DNA from 3 places in the Dickeya chrysanthemi NCPPB 402 genome. Region 2 is predicted to be linked to each of the others. Evidence: predicted binding sites of a transcription regulator. Region 2 holds the regulator's gene; each other region holds the start of a gene.

Region 1 (10,454 bases), 1.3 Mb from region 2:
GCATTCGCTGGTGTCGAAACTCATATTGCCAGCGGCGGCGGTTGGCACCGGATCATGCTTGGCCCGTACAATAGCCGCGCTGTGGCCGACAAAATGGCACAAAAACTCAAAGGCATGGGTCAATCCAACTGCATCCCGTTAGCCAGCGGGGGTTGAAAACCCCGCCCCCTTCCCCCATCTTCATCGTCAATATGCCCCGCGTCCGCGCGGGGGCCTTTTTCTCAGTAACGGGGATAAACTCGTGACAACAATTGTAAGCGTACGCCGTAATGGTCAGGTGGTGATTGGCGGAGACGGGCAGGCCACTCTGGGCAACACGGTAATGAAAGGCAACGTACGCAAAGTACGTCGTTTGTACAACGACCGGGTTATCGCCGGGTTCGCCGGCGGCACCGCCGATGCCTTTACTCTGTTCGAGCTGTTTGAGCGCAAGCTGGAATTGCATCAGGGTCATTTGGTGAAAGCGGCGGTGGAGCTTGCCAAAGACTGGCGTACCGACCGTATGCTGCGCCGGCTGGAAGCGCTGCTGGCCGTTGCCGACGAAAATGCGTCGCTTATCATTACCGGCAACGGCGATGTGATTCAGCCGGAAAACGACCTGATCGCCATCGGTTCCGGCGGCCCCTATGCACAGGCAGCGGCACGCGCCCTGCTGGAAAACACGGAATTAAGCGCCCGGGAAATTGTCGAAAAATCACTGGGCATCGCGGGTGATATCTGTATCTACACCAACCAGTTCCACACGATTGAAGAATTAGCCTCCAAGGCGTAAGGATCCCACTATGTCTGAAATGACCCCGCGCGAAATAGTCAGCGAGCTTGATAGCTATATCATCGGACAGCATAAAGCGAAACGCGCCGTGGCGATTGCCTTGCGTAACCGCTGGCGCCGTATGCAGTTAGAAGAGAACCTGCGCCATGAAGTCACCCCGAAAAACATCCTGATGATCGGCCCAACCGGGGTGGGGAAAACCGAAATCGCCCGTCGCCTTGCCAAGCTGGCCAACGCCCCGTTCATCAAGGTGGAAGCGACCAAATTTACCGAAGTGGGGTACGTCGGCAAGGAGGTGGATTCCATCATCCGTGATCTGGCCGATGTCGCTATTAAAATGGTGCGTCAGCAGTCGATAGAGAAAAACCGTTATCGCGCCGAAGAGCTGGCTGAAGAGCGGATTCTGGACGTACTGATTCCCCCGGCCAAAAACAACTGGGGCCAGCCGGAAGAGAGTCACGAACCGTCTGCCGCCCGTCAGGCGTTTCGCAAGAAACTGCGTGAAGGTCAGTTGGATGACAAAGAAATCGAAATCGATCTGGCCGCCGCACCGGTCGGCGTTGAAATCATGGCTCCGCCCGGCATGGAAGAGATGACCAATCAGTTGCAATCGATGTTCCAGAATCTGGCGGGGCAGAAACAAAAGAGCCGCAAAATCAAGATTCGCGAAGCCTTTAAGCTGCTGGTGGAAGAAGAAGCCGCCAAGCTGGTCAATCCGGAAGAGCTCAAGCAGCAAGCGATTGAAGCGGTGGAACAGCATGGCATCGTGTTCATCGATGAAATCGACAAGATTTGCAAACGAGGCGATACGTCCGGCCCGGACGTATCGCGTGAAGGCGTCCAGCGCGACCTGCTGCCGCTGGTGGAAGGCTGCACGGTATCCACGAAACACGGCATGGTGAAAACCGACCATATCCTGTTTATCGCCTCCGGCGCGTTCCAGATTGCCAGCCCGTCGGACCTGATCCCGGAATTGCAGGGCCGTCTGCCGATTCGTGTCGAGTTACAAGCGCTGACCACTGAAGATTTCGAACGTATTCTGACCGAACCCAGCGCCTCGCTGACCCGTCAGTATCAGGCGCTGATGGAAACCGAAGGCGTTAACATCACCTTCCAGCCCGACGGTATTCGCCGTATTGCGGAAGCCGCCTGGCAGGTCAACGAGCGTACCGAGAATATCGGCGCCCGTCGCCTGCATACGGTACTGGAGCGGTTGATCGAAGAGGTGTCCTATGGCGCCAGCGAAATGAGCGGCCAAACCGTGACGATTGATGCAGATTACGTACGCAGTCACCTTGATGAGTTAGTAGCAGATGAAGATCTGAGCCGATTTATCTTATAATCCGCTCACGGATCGCACTGATGACTAAACCAGTGGGAGGCCAACGCCTCCCACTGGCGTTTTTATTACCGTCACCAAGGCATTATTCCTGAACTGAACGCGTCACAACCTGGCTGATTCCATGGCCCATTAGACACCATGATTCTATTAACACCATGACCCAATTGACACATAGCAGCAAAACCCAAGCCTGGCTGGACAGCCTGCGTCCCAAAACGCTGCCGCTGGCTTTTGCCTCCATCGTTACCGGCACCGTCATCGCTTGCTGGCACAGCAACTTTAAGCCGGGCGTCGCGCTATTAACGCTGATTACCGCCGGCCTGTTGCAAATTCTCTCTAATCTGGCCAACGACTATGGCGATGCCGTGAAAGGCAGCGACAAGGAAGACCGTATCGGCCCGTTGCGCGGCATCCAGACCGGTGCCATCACACTATCGGAACTGCGCAGGGCGCTGTTGATCACCGTGCTGCTGACTGCGGTTTCCGGTAGCGCGCTGGTAGCGCTGGCCTGCGAAAAGCCGGTGGATATCATGGTGTTTCTGGCGCTCGGTCTGCTGGCAATTCTGGCGGCGATTACCTACACCGTCGGCAACAGGCCGTACGGTTATATCGGATTGGGCGATATCTCGGTGCTGATCTTCTTCGGCTGGCTCAGCGTGGCAGGCTCGTACTATCTGCAAACCGGCTACTTCGACAGCAGTGTGATCCTGCCCGCGACTGCTTGCGGTCTGCTGGCCGTCGCCGTCCTGAATATCAACAACCTGCGTGATATCGATAGCGATCGGGAAAACGGCAAAAATACGCTGGCGGTGAGACTCGGCGCGCACAAGGCCCGCCGCTACCACATGGTGCTACTGATGACGGCGCCGGTGTGCCTGGCGCTCTTCGCGATGCTCTACCTGCATACCCTGGCCGGCTGGCTGTTTATTCTGGCGCTGCCGCTGCTGGTGAAACAAGGCCGCTACGTCATGCGTGAAACCACCGCGTTCAGCATGCGTCCGATGCTGGAGAAAACCGTGAAAGGCGCGCTGCTGACCAACCTGTTGTTCGCCGTGGGTGTGCTGCTAAGCTAGCCTTAGGCAGGCAAAGCGTTTGTATGGATTGGCAAAATCACTACCGATTACTGATGCGGGTCAAAGCCGCTGTTGATGATTTTGCCAACAACAAACAGAAAGGGATATACTCAGTCCCACACTCCCCAGCGGCAACAAACGTGACTCCTATGAAATACGATACTTCCGAACTGTGTGATATCTATCATGAAGAGGTCAATGTGGTTGAGCCTCTTTTCTCCAATTTTGGTGGACGTAGTTCATTCGGCGGCAAAATTATCACGGTAAAATGCTTTGAAGATAACGGCCTGCTATTCGATGTACTGGAAGAAAACGGCAGTGGCCGCGTCTTGCTGATCGACGGCGGCGGTTCTGTACGCCGTGCGCTGGTTGACGCTGAACTGGCCCGCCTAGCCACGCAAAACGAATGGGAAGGTATCGTGGTCTATGGCGCGGTACGTCAGGTAGACGATTTATCGGAGCTGGATATCGGCATTCAGGCGATGGCGGCGACACCGGCGGGCGCCGCCAGCGAAGGCATCGGCGAAACCGATATTCGGGTGAATTTCGGCGGCGTGACCTTCTTCTCCGGCGATCATCTCTATGCCGACAACACCGGCATTATCCTGTCCGAAGATCCGCTGGATCTGGAATAACCAACGGCATACCTAAGGGCGTCAACTGACGCCCTGTGCGCATCCGTCTGTCTGACTTCGGCGATTACTGAACGTCTTCCATTTTACCCAGCAGTGCGCGCAGGCGTTCCTGCCATACCAGCTGTTCCTGCTTGAGTTGTTCGTTCTCGCTCATTAGTGCATCACGGTTACCCGCCATACTCTCTACTTCCTGCGACAACGAATTGTTCTTCTCTTTCAGTTCTTCGATTTCCATCTGCAACAGCGTGATCGTGTCAATCGCCTGCTGAACTTTCGCTTCCAGCTTCTCAAACACTTCAAATGACATAACTTCTAACCCCTTTTGATCGCACGGCCTCAGCCGGTTAACGCAGATGTATCACGAACAGGTGTGTCACGACCGGTATCTCGCGAACAACGGTATCTCGCGAACAACGGTATCTCGCGAACAACGGTATCTCGCGAACAACGGTATCTCGCGAACAGATGTTTCACCAGCACGGTTTCACAAACAGATCTCTCGTGGCGCTTCACGCCCTCGGCTTGCGTCCCGCGATGGCAACGCCGGACGCAAACGCCAGCCAAATTGTATGTAGCCGGATCAGGCGTGTCCAGCGCACTACCGCTAAAACAGTGACTCTGCCTGCTTTTTTACCCATACGCCATCAGTACAGACTGAAAATCGCCCGAATTATTGTTAAACAATACTAATGTTAATAAATTTAACACCCTGATTAACACCTGACCGGCGGCGATATGACGCTTTTGTGTCTAATTACGCGAATGCGCGCATTTTCTTGACGCGTCACACACATTTTGATTTCGATATTTCTCGTTTTCGAACATTAACGATAAATTCACATCCGAAATACAAAAAGAGTCTGGCCGTGAATCCGCTGAGAGTCGCGAGACAGACCAGAAAACGCGCAGACCATTCGACAAGTCTGCGTTAACCACCATGCTGTAGCCTACAAGCAGGAACAAGCATTATGAGTCAATATGAACTTTCTACCCTTAAAGGCCAGTGCGTCGCCGAGTTTCTCGGTACCGGCCTGTTGATTTTCTTTGGCGTTGGCTGTGTCGCGGCTCTGAAACTGGCTGGCGCCAGTCTGGGGCTGTGGGAAATAAGCATTATCTGGGGGTTGGGCGTCGCGATGGCGATCTACCTGACCGCCGCGATTTCCGGCGCCCATCTCAATCCGGCGGTGACCATTGCCCTGTGGCTGTTTGCCTGTTTCGATGGCCGCAAAGTGCTGCCTTATATCGTTTCACAGGTCGCCGGCGCATTCTGCTCGGCGGCACTGGTTTACGGCCTCTACCACAACCTGTTCGACAATATCGAACAGACGCACAATATGGTGCGCGGCAGCGTGGAAAGCCTCGATCTGGCCGGCGTCTTCTCCACTTATCCTAACCCGCACATTTCGGTGATGCAGGCGTTTCTGGTGGAAACCGTTATCACCGCTATCCTGATGTGTCTGATTCTGGCGCTGACCGACGACGGCAACGGCATTCCGCGCGGGCCGCTGGCGCCGCTGTTGATAGGGATTCTGATCGCGGTTATTGGCGCATCGATGGGGCCGTTGACCGGGTTTGCCATGAATCCGGCGCGTGATGCCGGTCCGAAGCTGTTTGCCTATTTCGCCGGCTGGGGCAAGATCGCACTGACCGGCGGGCGTGACATCCCTTATATACTGATACCGATTTTCGGCCCGATCGTCGGTGCCTGTCTGGGCGCATTTGGCTATCGCAGCCTGATTGGCCGCAATTTGCCTTGCGATGTCTGCGCCATTGATAACGACACCGACACGGCGGCTTCTGCCCAAACTCGTAAGGTCTGACCCTACTCCGCTAACAGGATTACGTTTATGAACCAGGAAAAAAAATACATCGTCGCGCTTGACCAGGGCACCACCAGTTCACGGGCTGTTGTGTTTGATCATGACGCCAACATCGTCAGCGTATCTCAGCGGGAATTCACCCAGATTTACCCCAAAGCGGGTTGGGTAGAACACGACCCGATGGAAATCTGGGCATCGCAAAGCTCGACGTTGGTGGAAGTGCTGGCGAAAGCCGGCATCAGCAGCGACGAAGTCGCCGGCATCGGTATTACCAACCAGCGTGAAACCGCCGTGGTATGGGAAAAAGAGACCGGCAAACCGATTTATAACGCCATTGTGTGGCAATGCCGCCGTTCCGCCGATATCTGCGAAAAACTGAAAAAAGACGGGCTGGAAGAGTACATCCGCGCGAATACCGGCCTGGTGGTCGACCCGTATTTTTCCGGCACCAAAGTGAAATGGATCCTCGACCACGTAGAAGGATCGCGTGAACGCGCTCGCCGCGGCGAGCTGCTGTTCGGCACCATCGATACCTGGCTTATCTGGAAGATGACGCAAGGGCGCGTCCACGTCACCGATTACACCAACGCTTCGCGCACCATGCTGTTCAACATCCATAAGCTGGACTGGGACGAACGTATGCTGGACGTGCTGGACATCCCGCGCGCTATGCTGCCGCAGGTACGCCCGTCTTCCGAGGTTTACGGCCAGACCAACATTGGCGGTAAAGGCGGTACCCGCATTCCTATCGCCGGTATCGCCGGCGACCAGCAAGCCGCCTTGTACGGCCAACTGTGCGTACAGCCCGGCATGGCGAAAAACACCTACGGCACCGGCTGCTTCCTGCTGATGAACACCGGCACCGAAGCGGTACGTTCTAAACACGGCCTGTTGACGACCATCGCCTGCGGCCCGCGCGGCGAAGTGAACTACGCACTGGAAGGCGCGGTATTCATCGGCGGCGCGTCGATCCAATGGCTGCGCGACGAACTGAAACTGATTGGCGATGCGATGGACTCCGAATACTTCGCCACCAAAGTGAAAGACACCAATGGCGTCTACGTGGTGCCGGCGTTTACCGGTTTGGGCGCGCCTTACTGGGACCCGTACGCCCGCGGTGCGATTTTCGGCCTGACCCGCGGCGCTAACGCCAATCACATCATCCGCGCCACGCTGGAATCCATCGCCTACCAGACCCGCGACGTGCTGGAGGCGATGCAGGCCGACGCCGATACCCGCCTGCAGTCGCTGCGCGTGGACGGCGGTGCCGTCGCCAACAACTTCCTGATGCAGTTCCAGTCCGACATTCTGGGTACGCGCGTAGAGCGCCCGCAAGTACGCGAGTCCACCGCGTTGGGCGCCGCGTTCCTGGCCGGCCTGGCCACCGGTTTCTGGAATGATCTGGACGAAGTGAAGAGCAAAGCCACCATTGAGCGTGAATTCCGCCCCAGCATCGAAACCGTGGAACGCAACTTCCGCTATCGCGGCTGGCAGAAAGCGGTAGAACGCGCACGGGCGTGGGAAGACCACGACGAATAAAATCATCGCTATCCTTGATCGGGCGCGGCTATCGCGCCCTTTTTCCCGCCCCTCGCTCCCCCGTCCGCCATTACGCCTGTGTTACCATAATGCCCCGACTATTCCTTACTCCCCGTTCAGGACAGGTATCCATGAAACGTGAATTAGCCATCGAATTCTCCCGCGTGACAGAAGCAGCTGCACTGGCCGGTTACAAATGGCTGGGACGCGGCGATAAGAACGCCGCCGACAACGCCGCGGTACAGGCGATGCGCATCATGCTCAATCAGGTCGACATCAACGGCCGGATTGTCATCGGCGAAGGTGAAATCGACGAAGCCCCGATGCTCTACATCGGCGAGCAAGTGGGCACCGGCCACGGCGACGCGGTGGACATCGCTGTTGATCCGATTGAAGGCACCCGCATGACCGCCATGGGACAGGCTAACGCGCTGGCGGTGCTGGCGGTGGGTGAACAGGGTGCCTTCCTGCACGCCCCCGACATGTATATGGAAAAGCTGATTGTCGGCCCACAGGCCAAGGGGGTCATCGACCTCGATCAGCCGCTGGAAGATAACCTGAAGCGTATTGCAGAACGGCTGGGTAAGCCGCTGAGTAAATTGACCGTCATCACGCTGGCTAAACCGCGTCACGACCAGGTCATCACAGATATGCAGCAGTGGGGGGTAAAAGTCTTCGCCATTCCTGACGGCGACGTGGCGGCGTCTATTCTGACCTGTATGCCGGAAAGCGAAGTCGATGTGCTCTACGGCATCGGCGGCGCGCCGGAAGGCGTTATCTCCGCCGCCGTAATCCGCGCGCTGGACGGCGATATGCAAGGACGCCTGCTGGCGCGTCATCAGGTGAAGGAAGACAATGCGGAGAACCGCCGGTTGGGCGAGCAGGAGCTGGCGCGCTGCCGTGAGATGGGTATCGAAGCGGGTAAAGTGCTGGCGTTGGGCGATATGGCGCGTAACGACAACGTGATATTTTCCGCCACCGGCATCACCAAGGGCGACCTGCTCAACGGTATCTCACGCCGCGGTAATATCGCGACCACTGAAACGCTGCTGATTCGTGGTAAGTCGCGTACCATCCGCCGCATCAGTTCCACCCACTATCTGGACCGCAAGGATCAAGCGCTGCACGACTTTCTGCTGTAGACCCGGCAGGGCACGAATTGTTTCACTGTTGTTAACAGATCGCGTATCGTAAGGTTTGGCTGCATGCAGCCTTGTGATGCCCGAGAGATCAAAACAGGAGCAGAGAACCATGGCAGAGTGGGTGACCGGCAAAGTTATTCAGGTTGAACACTGGACGGAAAACTTATTCAGTCTGCGGCTGGAAGCGCCGGTGGCACCGTTTACCGCCGGGCAGTTCGCCAAACTGGCGCTGGAACTGGACGGCGATCGGGTTCAGCGCGCTTATTCTTACGTCAACGCCCCCAGCGATAACCTGCTGGAGTTCTATCTGGTCAATGTGCCGGACGGCAAGCTCAGCCCGCATCTGCATCGCTGCCAGCCGGGCGATGAGGTGCTGGTGACACAGGAAGCCGCCGGTTTCTTCGTGCTCGACGAGCTCCCGGACTGCGACACCCTATGGATGCTGGCGACCGGCACCGCCATTGGCCCGTACCTGTCGATTCTGCAGGAAGGGCGCGGCCTGGAGCGGTTTAAACATATTGTGCTGGTACATGCCGCCCGCTTCGCCCGCGATCTGAGTTATCTGCCGCTGATGCAACAGTTGGAACAGCGCTATGACGGCAAATTGCGCATCCAGACGGTGGTCAGCCGCGAGGAACCGCCTGGTTCGCTCATCGGCCGCGTGCCGGCGCTGATTGAAAACGGCACGCTGGAAGCGGCGGTCGGCCTGCCGCTAGACGCGGCGACCAGCCACGTGATGCTGTGCGGCAACCCGCAGATGGTGCGGGATACCCAGCAATTGCTCAAAGACACAAGGCAGATGAGCAAACACCTGCGCCGTCGCCCCGGTCATATGACCAGCGAGCACTACTGGTAACCACCGGCTGGATTCAGGAAGCGCGGAGCCGCAACGGTTCCGCCGCTGGTCCGAAACGGTTTGAGCCCGTCGTACCGCCGAACGCGCCGCAATCCAGCAACATCATCACGGTAATCAGCGTCGGCAGAAAACGCCCCACGCCCCACTGGCCGAGCGGCGGCAGCATTGCCCAGTTGCCGTTACCCAGCATCCAGGCCAACACTAGCGCCAACGCCCACCCGCCGCTTTTATTGCGATCATGCAATCGCTTAACCAGTATCGCCGTCAGCGGCCATAACAGTACTACCAGCATGAACGCCGCTTTCTGGGTTTCCAGCCAGCCGGTGCCGGCCAACACGAACAATCCCACTATCAGCGCCAGCACGATCACCATCCCTAACCAGAAATCCCGGCGGCCAACACGGCCACGAAACGAAAAGCACCATTGTTGTATCGTCATCACTTTATCCCCGAATACGGTTCTACGGGCACGAGTTTACCTTAAGTCAGGCCGTGTTTTTTACCGCACGTTTTGACAATCGATCCCGAATCCCGTTTTAATCACACAGCATGCCAACGGTAAGTGACGATACTAATGAATTGATGATGAAAAATGCCCTGTTGATTGTTTGTTGCCTGTCTGGCCTACTCTGTCCCCCACTCGCCAGGAGTGACAGCCTGTTCCAGCCAAAAAACCCGACCGCTGCGCCTTACCTGTTGGCTGGCTCCCCCACGTTCGACATGAACATCGTCCAGTTTCGCACTCACTATAATCTGAGCAATCCCTCATTGCCGATTAGTGAATACCGAGTCGTCGATACCGGCGACGACTCACCTAACCTGACGCGAGCAGCCAGCCGCATCAACGACCATCTGTACTCCTCTACCGCGCTGGAAAAAGGTACCGGCAAGATCAAAACCATGCAGATTACCTGGATCCCCAAGCTGAAAGACCCTGACCAAAGCGGGCGACGCAAGCAGGCCATCAGCTACATGGCCGCGCTGGTTCGCACGTTTATGCCGTCGTTAACCAACGAGCAAAGTCTGAGAAAAATCGAGACCTTGCTGGAAAAAGGCAAAGGTCAGCGCTTTTACCAGCAAACTGAGGGGGCATTACGCTATGTTGTAGCGGATCATGGAGAAAAAGGGCTAACCTTCGCTGTTGAACCGATTAAGCTGACACTATCTGATTCGTGATCGCACCGAGAATTAGGCACGAAAAACAGAGCCACCGGGCCATTTCGACTCTATACTATCGTCAGTTTTGTATCATCGTCAGATTGGCTGCCTGACGCA
Region 2 (10,454 bases):
TTAAGCGTGAAATTCAGAAAGCCTACGGTATCGAACACCCGGAAGCCGGCGTAGCGCTGCGCGGCTCTTTCCTGATCGATAAAAACGGCATCGTCCGTCATCAGGTCGTGAACGATCTGCCGCTGGGTCGTAACATCGACGAAATGGTACGTATGGTTGATGCACTGCAATTCCACGAAGAGCACGGCGAAGTGTGCCCGGCTCAGTGGGAAAAAGGCAAAGCCGGTATGGGCGCCTCTCCGGACGGCGTGGCGAAATACCTGAAAGAAAACGCCAACAACCTGTAATCAGCCCCTGATGTCAGGAACCAGCCAGCGGCCTCGCCGCTGGCTTTTTTATGCCCGTCATCCGTGCACCGTGCGACTCAGGCACGACGCCGACGCAGCGCATAGCTTGCCAGTAGCAGCGCTATCCACACCATCCCGGCATACAGCGCTATCCGGGTATCAGGGAAATAACCGATCAGACCGATGATGAATACCAGAAAGACAATGCCGACCATCGCGGTCGCCGATCCGCCGGGTAACGGAAACGCCAGTGCTTTAGCCTGTTCGCGACTCAGTTTGCGGCGAAAGGCAATCTGTGAGCACAGAATCATGATCCACACCCACACCGTAGCGAAGGTCGCCAGCGAGGCGATCACCAAAAACACTTTCTCCGGCATGATGTAGTTGAGATACACGGCGATCAACAGCGCCAGCACCATCACCACCACCGTCACCCAGGGGGTGCCGCGCTGTGACAGGCGGCTGAATACCTTCGGCGCATGCCCCTGCTCCGCCATGCCGTGCAGCATGCGACCCACGCCGAACACGTCACTGTTGATGGCGGAGAGCGATGCGGTGATCACCACGAAATTCAGGATGCCGGCCGCCGCCGTAATGCCCATATGTTGGAACGTCAGTACAAACGGGCTGCCTTCGGTGCCCACCTGATTCCACGGATAAATCGACATAATCACAAATAAGGTGCCGACATAGAACACCAGAATACGCCAGGGCACCGAGTTGATGGCGCGCGGAATGGACTTGTGCGGTTCTTTGGCTTCGCCGGCGGTGATGCCGATAATTTCCACGCCGCCATAAGCGAACATCACCATCTGCAACGACAGGATCATCCCCATCACACCATTACTGAAGAAACCGCCGTTGCTCCATAAATTATGGATACCGGTCGGCTCACCGCCGTTGCCGATCCCCCAGACGATGATGCCAATCCCGGCCACAATCATCACCACGATGGTCGCAACCTTGAAAAACGACAGCCAGAACTCCAGCTCGCCGAAGACCTTCACATTCATCAGATTGATGGCGCCGATGATCAGCACCACGCTCAATACCCAGACCCAATGCGGCACCGCCGGGAACCACACGCCCATATAAATGCCGAAAGCGGTAACGTCGGCAATCGCCACGATCAGCATTTCAAAGCAATAGGTCCAACCGGTGATATAGCCGGCCAGCGGGCCGAGGTAATCGCGGGCGTAGCGGGAAAAGGAGCTGGCCTGCGGGTTGTTGACGGACATCTCCCCCAGCGCACGCATGATGATATAGGCGAACACGCCGCCGATTAGATACGCCAGCAGCACGCTGGGGCCGGCCATTTGAATGGCGCTGGCAGAACCGTAAAACAGCCCGGTGCCGATGGCCGAGCCCAGCGCGATGAAACGAATATGCCGCGTACTTAAGCCGCGCTTGAGTCTGGATTGTTGTTCCATAAATAAGCAACCCTGTCTTTACAAACGAAAAAACCACAGGCAAATGCCTGTGGTGAAAAACCTTCGGCCAACCGTCAATCAGGAGTGTGCGGTGACTTCCTGACGACCGGTGATGCGGTCATAAATCCCCACCACCAGCAGAATAAGCAATGACGGCGGCAGCCAGGCCAGCCCCTGCTCACTCATCGGCAGGCTTTGCGTCCAGCCCGGCAGTAATGACTGAAAAGCAGAGGATTTAATACCGTCCAGCAAGCCAAACACCAGACTGACCAGCATCACCGGTGCGATCACATGGGTACTGTTATTCCACCAGCGGTGGGTGAAACTCAGCAGCACCAGCACAATGCACGGCGGGTAGATAGCAGTCAGCACCGGCACTGACAGCTGAATCAGATGACTCAACCCCAGATTGGAGACCACCATCGAGAACAGCCCCAGCACAAACACCAACGTGCGATAAGACCATGGCAGGTACTGCGCGAAAAATTCGGCACAGGCGCAGGTCAGCCCTACGGCAGTGACCATACAGGCGATGAAGATCAGCAACGCCAGGAAGCTGCTGCCCATATTGCCGAAGGTGTATTGCACATAGGCGTGCAGGATTTCAGCACCGTTTTGTGCATTCGGCACCAGCGAACCACTGAAGGAACCCAGGTGGAACAAACTCAGGTAAACCAGCGTTAATCCCAGCCCGGCGATCAGCCCGGCCCAAATGGTGTAACGGGTTAACAAGGCAGCGTCGCTGACGCCGCGAGAACGCGCAGCATTGACGATAACAATACCGAACACCAGCGCACCCAGCGTATCCATAGTCAGATAGCCGTTGACAAAACCACTGGAGAACGGCACCTGCTGGTAGGCCTCGGCCGTCGGCATCGGCGTACCGGCCGGCCATAACAGCGCCGCAATTCCCAGTACGGTCAACGCGATAATTTTTACCGGCGCCAGAATGTGGCCGACGGTATCCAGCAGCCGCCCGGGATAGAGCGAAATCGCGATGACGATGGCAAAGTAGATCAGGCTATAAATCAGCAACGGCATGGCGCCCTGGCCCACCAGCGGCGCGATACCGACTTCAAACGATACCGTCGCGGTACGCGGAGTCGCGAATAACGGCCCCACCGCCAGATAGCAGACCGTCGCCAGCAGCACGCCGGCTTTCTTGCCGATCGGGCTACTCAGGGTATCAATACCGCCGCCCACTCGGGCCAGCGCGATCACCGTCAGCACCGGCAAGCCCACCGCGGTAATCAGGAAGCCCAGTGCGGCTACCCACACGTGTTCACCGGCCTGCTGGCCGACCATCGGCGGGAAAATAATATTCCCGGCACCGACGAACAGGGCAAAGGTCATGAAGCCCAATGCCATGATATCTTTGGAAGTTAAACGATGACTCATCATGTATGTTGTTGTTGCCTGTAAAAATGGTGTTGCCGGCAGAAACCGGGCGCGTAAAGCGGCGCACGCGAAAAGCGAAACGGCCGTGCGATGTGCAGGATTATGGATGTGAGGTTTTATTGCACAGCGTTAATGGGGGCTAAGTAAAACGTTTATAGCAATAAAAGGCAATACGTGATCGGTAAACCAGAACATTAATCTGATATTTAATATAAAGGCAGCATTAGAATTTATATTTTCACGGACAGACTATACATGATTTGTGCATAGAAACAGTTTATAGCGCGAAAGATAAGCTAAAATTTCCATCAAAGAGCAACAAGTAGTCATATTAAAAACTTATAGAAATAAAAAACGCCGGTAATAGGCACCGGCGTTATAAAAAAGCGTACTGACCTGCGGAGTCCGCCGTCACCAGACGCGGTTAGCGATATCCACCACCAGTTTGAGTTTTGCCCACTGCTGCTCTTCCGACAGCGTGTTGCCCTCTTCGGTAGACGCAAAACCGCATTGCGGGCTCAGGCACAACTGGTCCAGCGCAATATATTGCGTGGCCTCGGCAATACGCTTTTGTACTTCTTCCGCGTTTTCCAGTTCGCCGTTTTTGGTGGTGATCAAACCCAGCACCACTTTCTGGTGACCCGGTTTGATGAAACGCAACGGCTCAAAGCCACCGGCCCGTTCAGTGTCGTATTCGAGGAAAAAGGCATCCACATTCACTTCACCAAACAGCGTTTCCGCCACCGGCTCATAGCCGCCTTCGGAAATCCAGGTGGAGCGGAAGTTACCGCGGCAGACATGCAGGCCCACCACCAGATCGGCCGGTTTGCCTTCCAGCGCCTTGTTCAGCACTTGCGCATAGGTACGGCGCAGATAATCCGGATCATCGCCGCGTTCGCGGATCTGGCGTTTCTGGTCTTCGGAACACAGATAAGCCCACACCGTATCGTCCAGTTGCAGGTAACGGCAGCCGGCGTCATAAAATGCGTGGATGGCATCACGCCAGGTCAACGCCAGATCGTCGAAATAGTCGGCCAGATCCGGGTAAACGGTACTGTCGATGACTTGACGGCCGCCGCGGAAATGCAACACGCTCGGGCTGGGAATCGTCATCTTGGCTACCGCATCGCCGGCCACGCTATTGAGGAAGCGGAAATCGTCCAGCATCGGGTGCTGGGAATTAAAACTGACTTTGCCGGTAACCTTCACACCGCGGGCTTTGGTCTGCACGCCGTTAAACTGAATCCCCTGCTCCGCTTCATAACGTTCCACGCCGTTCAGGCTATCGAAGAAGTCAAAGTGCCACCAGGCGCGGCGAAACTCGCCGTCGGTCACCAGTTGCAGACCCGCCGCGCGCTGCAACTCTACCGCGCGTTGAATTTCCTGATCTTCGACACGGCGCAACGCAGCGGCGTCAATCTCACCGGCCTGAAACTGCAAACGTGCCTGCTTGATGGCCGCCGGACGCAACAAACTGCCGACCACATCGGCACGAAACGGAGGAAGGGCTTGTGTCATATTCTGCTCCTGCACTTCAACTGACACGAAACAGCCTGATTTCAGGCGGTTGGTTTTCAGATGAACTGATTTTTAGATGAATTGGTTTTCAGGGGAAATAATTACGCCGCTGAACTTTATAGCCATCTAGACGGCTAGAAGTGAAGCTATCCTGTCATGCGTTTTTCTCAACGACAAGGGAAGAATTTTCACGACACATGAAATAGATTCATGTTATTCATCAGTTTATTGCAGGAACGCGATGCGATGCCGGCGCCATATCGTCAAGCCCGAGCGACTGTCTGGTCTGCTCACGCGCCACTTCCGGCAGCGGCAGGTAACCATCCTGACTGACCAGGGCCTGCCCCGGTGCCGACAACACCCGGTCCAGAAACGCGGCGGTCAGCGGCTCCAGCGGTTTACCCGGGGCTTTATTGACGTAAATGTAGAGATAACGCGTATAGGGGTAACGCCCGCTGCGGATAGTGTCGGCGGTCGGCAGCACGTAATCGTTTGTGTCGCTGGCCGCCAGCGGCAGCACCCGCACCCCGCTGGCGCGAAAGCCGATGCTGGCGTAACCAATGGCGTTGACCGACGCCGCGACCGCCTGCACCACCGATGCGGAACCGGGCAATTCATTCACCTGCGACAGAAAATCGCCGCCGCACAGCGCCTGTTGTTTGAAGAAACCGTAGGTGCCCGACGCTGAATTGCGCCCGTAGCGCAGCAGTGCTCGCTGTTGCCAGATGCCGTTTAGCCCCAATTCCTGCCAGCGTTGTACCGCTTTGCCGGCACCGCAACGGCGCGTCACCGAGAAGATGGCATCCAGTTGGCGCACCGTCAGCCCGGTAATCGGATTATCCTGATTGACCAGCACCACCAGCGCATCCAGCGCGACGGGCACCGCCGTCGGCGCGTAGCCATAATGCTGCTCGAACGCTTCGATTTCGCTGCTTTTCATCGACCGGCTCATCGGCCCCAGTTGCGCCGCACCGGCGGCCAGCGCCGTCGGCGCCGACGAGGAGCCCGCGGCCTGAATCTGCAGGTTAACGCCGGGGTAATGCTGGCTGAAATCCGCCGCCCAGAAAGTCATCAGGTTCGCCAGCGTATCGGAACCGGCGCTGGAAAGATTCCCCGCCAGCATCGCCTGCGGCGTAGCCGCAACCTGACCAGACAGGCACAACAGCAAAGCAAGCAGGCGGCGGGTGGCTATCATGTGTGGTTTCCATCGGGGTGAAAGACAAGAGTCGGCTATTTTCGGCACAGCGGCGGGGACAATCAAGCCCCCGCCGGTCATCACAACTGTGGATTCGCGGCATTCTGCCCCAGCACCGAGCGAACAATCAGCCGGTTTGGCAAGGTGAACATAAAGCGGGAACCTGCGCCTTCCTCGCTGAGGATCTCCAGCCGGGTGTCGTGGTGGCTGAGCGCATGCTTGACGATAGCCAGCCCCAGACCGCTGCCGCCGGTCTGGCGTGAGCGGGCCTTATCGACACGATAAAAACGCTCGGTTAAGCGAGGGAGATGTTCGGCGGCAATACCCGGACCGTTATCGCTGACCTGGAACTGCGCGCCCTGCGGCGTCTGCTGCCAGCACACCTCAATGCGGGTACCCGACGGCGTATGATTAATGGCGTTATACACCAGATTCGACACCGCGCTGCACAGTTGCTCCTCGTTGCCGAACACCTGCAGTTGCTCGTTGACGCGAAACACAATCTCGTGACGCCCCTGGCTGAGAGTGTCGGCTTCACGTTTGAGCCCCCGTAGCATCAGCGGGATATCCACCTTCTCGTTGAGATCGATAGCGGTGGCGGCCTCAATGCGCGACAGCGTCAGCAATTGCCGCACCAGCCCGTCCATACGGCGGGTTTGCTCCTGCATGGTGTGCAACGCCTTGGACTGCAACGCGCCATCCAGTGATTCGTCGCTCATCATTTCCAGATAACCTTGCAACACCGTCAACGGTGTGCGCAACTCGTGGCTGACGTTGGCAAAAAAGTTGCGCCGTGCCCCTTCCAGTTGGTGCATCTGAGTGACATCGCGGGCCACCATCAGCAATTGGCCTTCCGAATAGGGCATCACCCGGAATTCCACATGGTGGGCGTTTTTCAGCGTCAACGTCAGCGGGCGGCTGAAATCCTGCTGTTGCATATACTGGGTGAATTCCGGGTAACGCAGCAGGTTGAGGATGTTCTGACCATTGTCTTCCGGCCAGCGAAAACTCAGCAAGTGCTGAGCCAGCCGGTTACACCAAATGATGCCGCCCTCTTCAGTGGTGATCACCACCGCATCCGGCAACGACTCCGCTCCGCTGCGAAAGCGTTTGATCAGCAGCGCCAGCTCACGGCGGCGGCGGCGGTTGCGCAGTTGCATCTGATACAGGCCGTAAAACAGCGGCTCCCAACTCCAGCGGCCGGGCGGCGGCGTCATGCTGCGGTCAACCCACAGCCAGTAGGACAGGCGCAGTTGGTTATAGAAGTTCCAGCACAGTGCCGCCAGCACCGACGCTAGCAGAAACCAGGGCAGATAGCCGATGATCAGCCCCAGCAACAAACCGGGCAAACAAAAAAAAGCCAGCTCCAGCGCCAGCTTTTTCCAGGACAAACGTTCTAGCACGTCAGATTTTCTCCGGGACTCACGCTATCAATAACGTGTTGAAAAACGGTATCCAGTTCCCCGAACGGTCTGAACCATCTTGTCGTGTCCACTGGTTTCCAGCGCCTTGCGCAGGCGGCGGATATGCACATCCACAGTACGATCCTCAACATACACGTTAGTGCCCCATACGTGATTCAGCAACTGTTCACGACTATATACCCGCTCCGGGTGGGTCATAAAGAAGTGCAACAGCTTGAACTCCGTCGGCCCCATATCGAGCGCATGTTCTTCCGTCGTCACCCGGTGAGAAGAGGGATCCAGACTTAAGCCACGCATTTCGATCACTTCTTCCACCGCCATCGGCGAAATCCGGCGCATCACCGCTTTGATGCGCGCCACCAGCTCTTTAGGTGAAAACGGTTTGGTGATGTAATCATCGGCACCGACTTCAAGACCGCGTACGCGATCTTCTTCTTCGCCGCGGGCCGTCAGCATCATGACCGGAATATCACGGGTCAGCGCTTCGCGTTTCATGTGCTTGATAAACTGCAAACCGGACCCGCCGGGCAGCATCCAGTCCAGCAGCACCAGTTCAGGGTAAGGCTCGGCCAGCCGGGTCACCGCGCTGTCGTAATCCTCCGCTTCAACCGGCTGATAGCCGTTCTGCTCCAGCACGAAGCACACCATCTCGCGAATCGGCGCTTCATCTTCCACCACCAAAATACGTCTTGCCATATCTATCCTGCCGTTAATATCGTCACGGTTAGCGTGCGGTGTGCATTATGCGTCAGTTTTATGACAGATTTATGAAAAACGCACCCGACAACCGCCGCCCGATCACCGTTTGCGAAGACAGCCGGAGCGCTTATTTTTTACGCCATCCCACGTCGGTCGGCCGCGTTCATACAGATATTATGGGACAGGCCCTAAACTGCACGCCTATAATCGCCGATGATAAAGACGCGGCGTTTCGCCATAACCTACGGTGCCCGCCTTTGTGCCGTTGTCGATGAACACCGCCAAAACAACATATCGTTTGCACTCACCTGCAGGGAGTCTCATGCGAATTATTCACACGTCTGACTGGCATCTCGGTCAGTACTTTTATACACGGAGCCGTGCATCTGAGCATCAGGCGTTTTTGCACTGGCTGGTGCAGCAGGTTGAGCAGCATCAGGCCGATGCAGTAATAGTAGCAGGTGATGTGTTTGACAACGGCGCACCGCCCAGTTACGCCCGTGAAATGTATAACCAATTTGTGGTGGCGTTGCAACGCACCGGCTGCCAGTTGGTGGTGATGGGCGGCAACCACGACTCGGTCGCCACCCTGAACGAATCCCGTGCGTTGCTGGCCTGCCTGAATACCCGGGTGGTCGCCGGTTTTGAGGGCGATATCAACGAGCAGGTACTGGTGCTGAATAACCTCGCAGGTGAGCCGGGCGCCTTGCTGTGTGCCGTCCCTTTTCTACGCCCACGCGATGTGCTTGCCAGTCAGGCGGGTCAATCCGGTGCCCAGAAACAGCAGGCGCTACAGGATGCCATCGCCGAACACTATCGTCGTTGTTACCAGTTGGCGTGCGAACAGCGCGCGGCACTGGGTCGGGAATTGCCGATCGTAGTAACCGGGCACCTCACGACGGTGGGCGTCGCGACCTCCGACTCGGTACGAGATATCTATATCGGTACGCTGGATGCGTTCCCGGCACAAGCCTTCCCCCCGGCGGACTACATCGCGCTCGGGCATATTCATCGCCCGCAACGGGTGGCGCAGTGTGAGCACATCCGTTACAGCGGCTCGCCGATCCCGCTGAGCTTCGATGAGCTGAATCATGAGAAATCGGTCTATCTGGTGCACTTTGAGCAGGGAAAACTGCAGGACGTCACCGCGCTGAGCATACCGACCGAACAGCCGATGCAACTGGTAAAAGGCAATCTGGCGGAGATCGAACGCCGTCTGGCCGGATTCCGCGATTATCATGGCGATAAACCCGTCTGGCTGGATATCGAGATCGCCACGCAGGATTATCTGAGCGATATCCAGCAACATATTCAGGCGCTAACCGAACCGCTCAACGTGGAAGTGATTCTGTTGCGCCGGGCGCGGGAACAGCAACAGCAAATGCTGGTGCAACTGGAAAAAGAAACACTGGAAGAGTTACAGCCGGTCGAGGTTTTCGAACGGCGATTGGCACTGGAAGAAAACCTGGACGAGGCGCTCCGGCAACGACTGAAAGGCTTGTTTAACCGGGTGATGCAGGAGATCGACGCACAGCGACAGGAGACGTCCGCATGAAAATTCTTAGCCTGCGCCTGAAAAACCTCAACTCGCTGCAAGATGAGTGGAAAATCGACTTCACGCGCGAGCCTTTCGCCAGCAACAGCCTGTTCGCCATCACCGGCCCGACCGGTGCAGGTAAAACCACCCTGCTGGACGCCATCTGCCTCGCGCTGTACCACCAGACGCCGCGTTTGAGGGTCAGTCCCGGTCATAACGAATTGATGACGCGCCACACCGCTGAATGTCTGGCGGAGGTGGAGTTCGAAGTTAAAAACGTCGCTTACCGCGCATTCTGGAGCCAGCGCCGCGCGCACAACAGCCCGGAAGGCAATTTGCAGCCCCCCAAAGTGGAACTGGCGCTGTGCGCCGACGGCAAAATCCTTACCGATAAAGTGAACGACAAGCTGGCGATGGTAGCCGATATCACCGGGCTGGATTTCGATCGCTTCACCAAATCGATGATGTTATCCCAGGGGCAGTTCGCCGCCTTCCTCAACGCCGATGCCAATCAGCGGGCGGAGTTGCTGGAAGAACTGACCGGCACCGATATCTACGGCCAGATCTCAGAACGGGTATTCGAAAGGCACAAAGAAGCACAGAGCCAACTGGAGACTCTGCGGGCGAAAGTCGCCACGCTGGAGCTATTGAGCGATGAGCAACGCCAGGAACTGGAACAGCAACTGGACGCCATCCGCCAGCAGGAACAATCGTTATCGATACACCGGGAAGAAGTGCTGGCGCACCAGCGTTGGTACGACTCGCTGCTGCAACTCCAGCAGACGCAAAAACAGGCCCTGCAACAGCAATCCGCACATCAACAATTACAGCAACAATCGCAACCGCAATTAGATAAGCTGCAACGTAGCGAACCGGCGGAAAAATTGCGCCCGCTTTATGATGAACGCGGGCGAGCGCAACGGGAAAAACAGCGGCTGAGTCAACAATTGACCAGTGTGCGCCAGC
Region 3 (10,454 bases), 1.0 Mb from region 2:
GTACGACGGTATCGATAAAGCGAAGCTGCGTGAGCACATGGCGGAATTCCTGCGGGCGATCGTGCCGGTAGCGGAAGAAGCCGGTATCGTGCTGGCGGTACACCCGGACGATCCGCCGCGGCCAATCCTCGGCCTGCCGCGCATCGTTTCGACCATTGAGGATATGCAGTGGCTAAAAAATACTGTCGACAGCATCCATAACGGCTTCACCATGTGCACCGGGTCTTACGGCGTACGGGCAGACAACGATTTGGTGAAAATGATCGAAACCTTCGCCGACCGTATCCACTTCACTCATTTGCGCGCCACCTGCCGCGAAGACAACCCGAAAAGCTTCCACGAAGCGGCTCATCTGCATGGCGATGTAGACATGGTGAAGGTGGTGAAAGCGATTCTGGCGGAAGAACACCGCCGCCGTCAGCAGGGCAATACCCGCGCCATTCCGATGCGCCCCGACCACGGCCACCAGATGCTGGATGACCTGAAGAAGAAAACCAACCCCGGCTATTCCGCCATCGGGCGGCTGAAAGGGCTGGCGGAAGTGCGCGGCGTCGAACTGGCGATCAAACAAACGTTCTTTAACGACTGACCCGCGGTTCGTCTTATATCCTAAGTAATTCGAGTTGCAGGAAAGCCAACGCACCTGCAACTTGAAGTATGACGGGTTATACGTCTGGCCCGGCGTGGGTCAGACGTTCAACACAAACTTCTCAATGGCGTACGCCACGCCGTCTTCACTGTTAGACCGGGTGACGAATTGGCTCACCGCCTTGACGCTCTCAATCGCATTACCCATCGCCACACCCAGCCCGGCAAATTCGAGCATCGCCAAATCGTTTTCCTGATCGCCCAGCGCCATCACTTCATCAGCGGCCAGACCGAGGTGTTGCGCCAGCATTTTCACCCCTTCGCCTTTATTGACGCGCTTGTCCAGAATCTCGAGATAGAAAGCGGCGCTTTTCATGATGGTATAACGGGCGAAATCTTCGGGTGGCATGCGGGCGATAGCGGCATCCAGCACCTCAGGTTCATCGATCATCATCACTTTTGGAAAACGCAGGCTGCTGTCCATTTCCTCTACCGCCCGGTATTTCAGCGGCATGCTGGTCAGGTGGGACTCATGCACCGTGTAGGCGCTGATATCTTTGTTGGCGGTATACACATAATTGAAATCAAGCGCATGGAAGTGCACGCCCAACTCGCGCGACAACGCCTCGAAATGGAGATAGTCCTCAAAGCTCAGCGTGGTTTGCGCCACGCATTCCCCCGTCAATGTGCGCTGCACCAGCGCGCCGTTATTGGTGATGCAGTAGTGCCCGTCTTGCTGCAACCCCAGTTGTTTCAGATAGCGCTCAACGCCGATGAACGGGCGCCCGGTCGCCAGCGCCACATAAACGCCTTTTTCGCGGGCGGCGGCAATAGCCTGTTTCACCGCCGGCGAAATCTGGTTTTCCGGCGTTAGCAGCGTGCCGTCCATATCAATCGCAATCAGTTTTATCGCCATGATTTCCCCAATAAGTAACCTCACTGCCGGTATCCTAGCGTGATTAGGTTGGGTAAAACCAGAAAATCCGCCGGCGTATCATCCTTAGGTGATTAAAGAAACCCATACGAAGAGCTTATCCCACCAGGCGTAATTGAGTTTTGATCAGGACAGACAGGCTTTGATCAGGACAGACAGACAAAGAGGCATAGCCAATCGCGATTGGCTATGCCTCATATTCGTCGGATCATTTCAGGCGCATCAAAACACGGGTGCGACTTATTCCTCTTCCTCACGCAACGGCACAATCAGCATGTCGATGTGCACCGTATTGATCAACTGGCGCGCAGACGACATCAGTTTACTCCAGAAATCCTGATGGTGGCCGCATAGCACCAGATCAACGTCATACTTGCGAATCGCGTCAACCAGCACCTGGCCCAGATCGCCGCTGCCGCTCAGAGTTTCCGAGATCGGATAACCGGCGTTTTCCGCCAGATCTTTCAGGGCATTCTGGGTTTCTTCGGAAATGCGTTGCTGCATGTCACCCAGATTGACATCGATCAGCCCGGTGTAGAGATCAGAGTAATTCACGTCAACATGGATCAAAGAGACTTTGGCATCGTACGGCCGCGCCATGGAGACCGCTTTTTCCACTAACACCTTACTTTCCGGTGACAGGTCAACCGCAATAAGGATGTGCTTGTAAGCCATGATTAAGCTCCTTCCGTAATGACTAACTGATGAGTCAGCAGATATTTCCTGCCAGCCTGATAACCTATGGCAGTGATGAGCATAACACCCCGCTTATTGCGGGTTATGTTCAACGGATCACAACGCCACACATTTTGTAACGGTTCTGCGAATGCGGATGATCGCCTACCCTGAAGTGATCGCCCATTGCGCCGATACTCTCTATATCCGTCATACATCAAGCTGCAGAGCTGTTGGCTTTCCTGCAACTCAATTGTTTAGGGATACCAGAGGAAAGCCTGAATAACGGTGAAACCGCTATCCCGTACATAAAGTGTAGTTGAAAAGGACGGGGCCTACGGCGAAGAAAGCCGGTGCCGGATCAAAAGTCATCATGATGTTTTTGGCTGTCAGGAACCTTGCGCCGGGTATGGAAAAAAATCGCAAGGCTCTTCTACAATGAAATTGGGGGGGAACCTCAACGGGTTCATCTCCAGGCAGGGATACAAAGGTGAAGAAGAACACCCGGGCAACTCGCCATGGTCGGGCAGCCCCATAACATCGCGTGAAAAACGTGTGGCATAAATACCCACAGATGTGATGTCAGCAGGATACGACACATACCGGCATCTGTAGGGTCATAATCCGGGAGGGAAGCATGATGATTAGTACATTTGCGCTTTTCTGGGCTTTATGTGTCGTCTGTGTCATCAATATGGCGCGATATTATTCTTCGTTGCGAGTGCTGCTGCTGATATTGAGAGACTGTGATCCGCTACTGTATCAGTATGTGGATGGAAGCGGATTTTTCACCTCCCACGGGCAACCCAGCAAGCAGTTACGGTTGGTTCGTTACATCTATGCACAACGTTATCTTGACCATCACGACCCGGAATTTATCCGTCGTTGCGCGCGGGTGCGCGGTCAGTTTTTGCTGACTTCCGCCTTGTGCGGGCTGGTCGTCGTCAGCCTCATCGGCCTTATCATCTGGCATTGAAGTGCGGCGGCAACAGTGACGGCATAAGCAGGTTGTGGTCCCATCAACCCATTAACGATACGCTGAAAGCAGAAAGGCGACCTGATGGCCGCCTTTCTTATTTGTCTACTTTGTCTACACGCTGATGGATGCAACGTTTGCGCTCTATTAGCGCACGTCAGATCAGTTTCAGCGCCAGCCAGTACAGCACGCCGGACAGCAGCATTGATACCGGCAGGGTGAAAACCCAAGCCAACAGAATGCTTTTCACCGTTTTGCCCTGCACGCCGCCGCCGTCCACAATCATGGTGCCGGCCACCGCGGAGGAAAGCACGTGCGTCGTGGATACCGGCATACCGGTATAGCTGGCAATGCCAATCGACATGGCGGCCGTCAACTGTGCGGAGACGCCTTGTGCGTAGGTCATGCCTTTTTTACCGATTTTCTCGCCGATAGTGACCGCCACACGCTGCCAGCCCACCATCGTACCGAGCGACAACGCCAGCGCCACCGCCACAATGATCCACAGCGGAGCATATTCCACCGTGTACAGCAGGTCGCTACGCAGATTGTTGAGCAGGCGTTTGTCATCGGCCGAGGTTTCCGGCAGCTTAACGACGCGATCCAACGTATCGGAGATACACATCAACAAACGACGGGCACGGGCACGATCATCCGCAGGCAGCTCGCTGTAGTTTTTCACGTTATTCAGCAACGTCAGCGCACGGTCAATGGCGATCATGGCGCGAGACGTATCACAGTGAAAATCCGGTTTGTTGCCGGTAGCAGGAATCACGTTTTCCGGAGCCGGAATCGGCGTCGACAGGCCGATCACATGCGTCAGCGACGCGTTATGAGACTGATAATACCCCTGCAGATTCATCACCGCATCGCGGGTACGGCTAATATCGTAGCCTGAGGCATTCATGTTCAGCATAAACCCGGCCGGCGCCACGCCAATCAGCACCAGCATGATCAGGCCAATGCCTTTTTGCCCGTCGTTAGCGCCGTGAGAGAAGCTCACCCCTACCGCAGACAAGATCAGCGCGGTACGCGTCCAGAACGGCGGCTTACGCTTACCATCCTGCTTTTCGCGCTCCGCCGGCGTCAGGTGAATACGCTGGCGTTTCTTATTCCCGCGCCAATAACGACGCAGCAGATACACCATCAACCCGGCGACGATCATGCCGACCACCGGAGACATCAGCAGCGACAGGAAGATACTGACCATTTTAGGGATATTAAGCGCATCCACCACCGAGGTATGGGTCACCAGCGCGTTGGTTAAACCGATACCGATGATGGAGCCGATCAAGGTATGAGAACTGGAGGCCGGCAACCCGAAATACCAGGTCCCCAGGTTCCAGATGATCGCCGCCAACAGCATCGAAAACACCATCGCCAGCCCGTGAGTGGAACTGACATTCAGCAGCAAATCGGTTGGCAGCAGATGGACGATGGCATACGCCACGCTTAGCCCGCCCAGCAATACCCCGAGGAAATTGAAAACACCGGCCATGACAACCGCCAGTTGAGCACGCATCGCCCGGGTATAAATCACCGTAGCGACCGCGTTGGCGGTATCGTGAAAACCGTTGATAGCTTCATAGAACAGAACGAATAGCAGGGCGAGAACCAGCATCAGACCGGTATGGAAATCAAGCCCGGCAAATAAATGTAACATAAGTGTTAGGCCATGTAGTGGTCATGAACGCGGCGCATTATCGGTGACAAGCTGAAACGGGAAAAGCAAAATATGACATTATTTTGACTTAATTTACGCCACTTCTGCCGGTGAAAAGGATTTAATTAATTAAAATCAATGCATTATTGTTTTTACCCATCCACACATTTTGTTACCGGTACATCGCCCAGATCCGGCGGCGGAACGGCATGAAACAAGGCGCTGTTGGGCGAGTGACCGATGTGGGGACATCGCCTATAATCGGCCGCCCGGATATCACCGGCGCAACAGCGGGAGAGTAATGTGGAACAGTTTGACGTCATCATCATCGGCGCGGGGGCGGCCGGTCTATTCTGCGCGGCACAGGCAGGCCAGAAAGGGCTGCGGGTGCTGCTGGTGGACAACGGCAAAAAACCGGGCCGCAAGATTTTGATGTCCGGCGGCGGGCGTTGCAACTTTACCAATCTGTACGCCGAGCCGGGTGCTTACCTGTCGCACAACCCGCACTTCTGCAAATCCGCCCTCGCCCGCTACACCCAGTGGGATTTCATCAGTCTGGTTAACCGCCACGGCATCGCGTATCACGAAAAAACCCTTGGTCAGTTGTTCTGCGACGATTCCGCGCAGCAGATTGTCGATATGCTGATGAAAGAGTGCGATGCCGGTAAGGTGACGTTGCGATTGCGCAGCGAGGTGCTGTCGGTGGAAAAAAACGCACAGTTTCAGGTGAAGCTTAACAACGGCGTGGTACAGGCGCAGGCGCTGGTCGTCGCCACCGGCGGGCTATCGATGCCGGGGCTGGGCGCCACGCCGTTCGGCTATCAACTGGCGGCGCAATTCGGCCTCAACGTGTTGCCCACCCGCGCCGCGCTGGTGCCGTTTACCCTGCATAAGCCGCTGCTGGCGCAATTACAGACGCTCTCCGGCGTGTCGGTGCCGGCGGTGGCGACGGCCGAAAACGGCACCACCTTCCGTGAAAATATTCTGTTTACTCACCGCGGCCTGTCCGGCCCGGCGATTCTGCAACTGTCCAGCTACTGGCAGCCGGGGGAATTCGTCACCATCAACCTGTTACCCACGCTTGATCTGGCCGAAAACCTCAATGCCGAGCGTCAGGCGCACCCGAACCAGAGCCTGAAAAATACCCTGTCGCAATGGTTGCCGAAACGGCTGGTGGAATGCCTGCAAACATTGGGGCAATTGCCGGACGTCACGCTGAAACAGCTCAACAAGCCGCAGCAGGCCGAGGTAGCAGCCACGCTGCAACAATGGCGGGTTCAGCCTAACGGCACCGAGGGCTATCGCACGGCGGAAGTGACGCTCGGCGGCGTCGACACCCGCGAACTGTCGTCAAAAACGATGGAAGCCGGCAAAACACCGGGCCTGTATTTCATCGGCGAAGTGGTGGACGTCACCGGCTGGCTCGGCGGTTACAACTTCCAGTGGGCGTGGAGCTCCGCCTGGGCCTGCGCGCAGGCGCTGGAGTAAACACCAGACAGCGCATTAAATCAGCGCCACTAAAATCACCACAACAACTCCCCCAAACAACAAAGCCGCCCGAAGGCGGCCATTGCTCACATCGTAATTGCGGTGCGTGATAAATGTCTTATCAGTTGTACAGCTCAGCTACGCCGCGCATCTGGTTGTCGCCGGAAGTGGCGGAAATGATGCGGAACGATTTGGCGCCGACGGCACCCGCTTTTTCAGACAGGCTGGCTTGCAGGCCATCCAGCGTAGCGGCAGTCGCGCTGACGGTGCCGACGGACAGGCTGGCGGATTGCTGTACTTCAATCGCAGTGGACGTGGTCGCAGCAAAGGTGCCGAAAGAAACGGTAGCCAGGGCGATAACTGCAACAATATTTTTGATAGCGTTCATGGTCAATATCCTTCACGTTGAATTCGGTTAATTTTCTTGTTGAAAGCCTTTTTGCTTTCGATGGAAGTGATAATAGACCTGTTGCCTCGACGTTAAAACCGGGTTTATTTGCAGATATCATTCAAAATTTATGAATTAAAAAACACCCTTTTGTACTGTCTGCCACCTGCCAGTTTTTAGCGCAGATGGCAGAGTGGCCAGTTATTGCAATTCCACCCACAGCGGGTGGTGATCGGAGCCCTGATTCTCGGTATCCGCCCAGCAACGGCGCACCGTCAGCCCCAGTGAGGGCGTCAGCAGGCAGTGATCGATCCGGCCGCCGACCGCCGGATGGGTAGAACCGCTGCTCTCCGGCTGGCCTGCCGCGACCCAGGCATCCATCAACCCACGGTGACGGACCAGCCGGCCGTGATGCGGCGACACCGGACCAATCAGACGGCTGTACTCTTCGCTCTCCGGCAGGCAGTTCAAATCCCCCATCAGGATCATCTCCTGCGGCATTAGCGGCATCTGCCCTTCAGTCCAGCCCGAGTTCGGGTCAGGATGGCCGCCGCACCAGGCACCGCCTTCATCCGGAGCGCGGGCAAAAATCCCCAGCATCGCGTCCACCTGCGGCAACCGGGTGCCAGCACACAGATGACTGAGATGGGTGTTATAAACGCGGATCGCCCCGCCATCAGTGTCGACAACCGTTTCCAGCACACCTTGTTGAATCGAGTGCTGGGTCAGGGTGCCGAATTTCGGCAGCGGGAAGTTACGGCTGGAGAAAATCGGCCGACGGGACAACGTCAGAGTACCAAACTGGCGACGACGGTTGACGACCCGGCCATCCGCCGACACGGTGCTGGCGTCCATGTCCAGATTGGCGCCGTACACCCAGTGATACTCGCCCAGCAGCGCCGCCAGTTCCGCCGGTTGATCGGTCATGCCGGAGCGTTGCCAGAAGCGTTCGACCTCTTGCATACAGATGATATCCGCGCCGCGCACTTCATCGGCGATGCGAGCCAGATTGTAGCGGCCGTCGCGGCCAAGACCGTATTGAATGTTGTAGCTGACAATGAGCATAAGGCAACCTGTTGGTAAGTGGACGTTAACCTGCCGTCCGGCAGGCGGAAAACACATTGGCGGGCAGCACAACGCCGACATCTGGCAGGCGGTTGCCGTCGGCGTCAAACAGCAGCAGAGCATCCTCCGACAGCGACACCCCGACGAGCATCCCCGCGTCATACTGCGCTATCGAGCCGGCTATCAGCGCCGGCAATGAGCCGAGCGGCGTATGCAGGCGGTAGAGGATTTCCCGCCCCATCGGCTCGATGTGTTCAATGCGCCCCGCCAACAACCCGGAGTCCGGCGGCGTCAGAATGACGTCTTCCGGGCGGATACCGAGCGTGAGCCTACCCTGATAAGCCGATGACAATCCCCAGCGTATCTCGCCCACCGTCAACTGACGGCCGTTGGCCTGCCCCGGCAGCAGGCAGATCGGCGGCGAGCCGATAAAGCCGGCGACAAAGGTATTGGCGGGCTGACGATAAAGCTGTTGCGGGGTGCCGACCTGCTCCACCCGCCCCTGATTCATACAGATAATGCGGCTGGCCAGCGTCATCGCCTCCAGTTGGTCATGGGTGACCATCAAGGTGGTGGCACGCGAGCGAGCGTGAATCGCTTTTAACTCGGTGCGCATCGTCATGCGCAAGGTGGCATCAAGGTTGGATAACGGCTCGTCCAGCAACAACAGCGACGGCCGCTTCACCAGCGCGCGCGCCAGCGCCACCCGCTGTTGCTGGCCGCCGGACAGCGCCGACGGCTTGCGATCCAGCAGTTCCGATACCTGCACCAGCGCCGCCGCTTCCCGCACCTGCCGGTCGCGCCCGGCGCGTTCGCCGGGTTTAAAACGCAGCGGAAAGGCAATGTTGTCGTACACATTCAGATGCGGGTACAGCGCGTAAGACTGGAACACCACCCCGACATTGCGATCGCGCGCGTCCACGCCGTTCACCCGATGGCCGTCGAACAGAATCTGCCCTTGTGTCGGTGCGTACAGCCCGGCCAGCAGAAACAGCGTGGTGGACTTACCGCAGCCGGACGGCCCGAGGATCGCCACAAACTCGCCGTCTTCCAGCGTCAGATTAACCGGGTGTAGCACCGGCGTATCGCCCCAGGCTTTGGTTACGCCATCAAGCACAATCTCTGCCATCATTCAGCCTTTAATTCCGCCGACGCTCATCTGCGTCAGGTATTGTTGGGTTAACAGGTACAGCGCCAGTACCGGCAGGATATAGATGACGCCAACGGCGGCAATCAGCCCGGAATCTGCGCCCATGCTGTCTTGCGACGCCCAGAACAGGTACAGGCTCATGGTCATCCGGTTGCTGTCGATCAGCAGGGTGCGTACAAAAATGTACTCCTCCCAGCCGCGCAAAAAGGCGAAGGTGGCGATGGCGATGATGCCGCCGGTCACCTGCGGCAGCACCACCAGTCGGAAGGCCTGAAAACGGCTGGCGCCGTCGGTAATGGCGCTCATTTCGATATCCCACGACACGCCGTCGAAAAAATTCTTCATCACGAAAATGGCGAACGGCAGCTCAAGGGCGCACATCACCAGCATCACGCCCCACAGGCTGTTGAGCAGCCCCATCCAGTAGAGCTGAATAAAAATCGCCACCGTCAGCGCCATCACCGGAAAGGCGTGCAGCAATAACAAGGCTTTCAGCACCCCTTCGCGCCGTCGAAAACCAAGCCGGGATAACGCATAGGCGGCGGGCACCGCCAGCAGCGTCACCAGTAAGGTGTGGCCGCTAGCAAACAGCAGTGAATTGCCCAACGCGGTCCAGACAGACGGCAGCGTGCCGCTCTGTACGCCGGTGGCCTGTACATCCGGGTTCCACAGAAAGCGGTAGTTGTGCAATGTGAGTTGCGGAGCAACCCACAGGCCGCACACCAGCAGCGCCGCCAGCCCAACCAGCCAGCGCAAGCGGCGGGCATGCTGTTCGGTACGCGCCCGCCAGGCGACGGCAAGCAGCAAGCCGTACGCCAGCGCGGCGATCGTCAGTAACCGCCACAGCACCTGATACTCGCTGCCACCATCCCGCTGGGTAAACGAGATAGCCAGCAGCCACAGATACGGCGTCACGATCGGTATCGAGACCAGCGTCAGAAACAGCACCACGCTCGCCAGAAACCCCACCCGGTTCCAGCGCGAGCGCGCCGCCTGACGCGCCCAGTCGACCGCGTTCATCGTCGTCATCGCATCACCTCGATACGCGGCGGGGTAAACTGCGCGCGCATATTCATCATTCGCCACTGCAACAGCGTCAGCAGCACCCCGAACACCATCAGCCCCAGCGCCAGCATGGCACCATAGCCATAAGCGCCGGACTCAAACGCCCGCCGGTAAATGTAGAGCGCATAGGTGGTGGTGTCGTATACCGGGCCGCCGCCGGTAATCAGCAGGATGTATTCGTAAGTCACCATCAACGACAGCGCCTGATACAGCGCAATAAAGCACACCGGGCTTTTTAACGCTGGCAGAACCACATGCCGAATCACCGACCACTCGCCAGCACCATCAACACGTGCGGCATGCCACAGATGGGCCGGAATCGCTCGAATAGTGGAGGCGAGGATCACCATGGCAAACGAGGCCCCCACCAGACCGTTAGCCACCACAATCAGCATCATCGGATGGTCGTTACGCAGGTTAAGCGGCGGCAACCCGAACAAGCCGACCGCCACCTGATTGATC

The links. Region 2 encodes PhoB, which activates phosphate uptake and scavenging genes when phosphate is short. Its sites were predicted from a motif close to CTGTCATAAAACTGNCNNAT; they were not measured.
Region 1: DCH402_RS00775 (MIP/aquaporin family protein) is a predicted target of PhoB. The motif match lies at 4,556-4,575, and genes of this name have one in related genera.
Region 3: pitA (inorganic phosphate transporter PitA) is a predicted target of PhoB. The motif match lies at 4,907-4,926, and genes of this name have one in related genera.

What each region holds. Positions count from the first base shown of each region.
Region 1 is NZ_CM001974.1:141,079-151,532, reverse strand. It holds gene ftsN (cell division protein FtsN) at 1-156, shown strand, start outside; gene hslV (ATP-dependent protease subunit HslV) at 242-772, shown strand; gene hslU (HslU--HslV peptidase ATPase subunit) at 783-2,114, shown strand; gene DCH402_RS00790 (1,4-dihydroxy-2-naphthoate polyprenyltransferase) at 2,270-3,187, shown strand; gene rraA (ribonuclease E activity regulator RraA) at 3,337-3,822, shown strand; gene zapB (cell division protein ZapB) at 3,887-4,129, opposite strand; gene DCH402_RS00775 (MIP/aquaporin family protein) at 4,791-5,642, shown strand; gene glpK (glycerol kinase GlpK) at 5,670-7,181, shown strand; gene glpX (class II fructose-bisphosphatase) at 7,313-8,323, shown strand; gene fpr (ferredoxin--NADP(+) reductase) at 8,433-9,179, shown strand; gene DCH402_RS00755 (DUF805 domain-containing protein) at 9,193-9,618, opposite strand; gene DCH402_RS00750 (DUF1454 family protein) at 9,765-10,355, shown strand.
Region 2 is NZ_CM001974.1:3,515,292-3,525,745, forward strand. It holds gene DCH402_RS15405 (peroxiredoxin C) at 1-287, shown strand, start outside; gene proY (proline-specific permease ProY) at 365-1,717, opposite strand; gene brnQ (branched-chain amino acid transport system II carrier protein) at 1,796-3,115, opposite strand; gene DCH402_RS15420 (cobalamin-independent methionine synthase II family protein) at 3,527-4,633, opposite strand; gene DCH402_RS15425 (PstS family phosphate ABC transporter substrate-binding protein) at 4,854-5,828, opposite strand; gene phoR (phosphate regulon sensor histidine kinase PhoR) at 5,909-7,231, opposite strand; gene phoB (phosphate response regulator transcription factor PhoB) at 7,259-7,948, opposite strand; gene sbcD (exonuclease subunit SbcD) at 8,274-9,506, shown strand; partial or broken gene DCH402_RS23410 (AAA family ATPase) at 9,503-10,454, shown strand, end outside.
Region 3 is NZ_CM001974.1:4,536,039-4,546,492, forward strand. It holds gene uxuA (mannonate dehydratase) at 1-589, shown strand, start outside; gene yidA (sugar-phosphatase) at 689-1,504, opposite strand; gene uspA (universal stress protein UspA) at 1,763-2,197, opposite strand; gene uspB (universal stress protein UspB) at 2,838-3,173, shown strand; gene pitA (inorganic phosphate transporter PitA) at 3,331-4,836, opposite strand; gene DCH402_RS20140 (BaiN/RdsA family NAD(P)/FAD-dependent oxidoreductase) at 5,140-6,324, shown strand; gene DCH402_RS20145 (YdgH/BhsA/McbA family protein) at 6,446-6,712, opposite strand; gene DCH402_RS20150 (endonuclease/exonuclease/phosphatase family protein) at 6,914-7,777, opposite strand; gene DCH402_RS20155 (ABC transporter ATP-binding protein) at 7,803-8,906, opposite strand; gene DCH402_RS20160 (carbohydrate ABC transporter permease) at 8,910-9,956, opposite strand; gene DCH402_RS20165 (carbohydrate ABC transporter permease) at 9,953-10,454, opposite strand, start outside.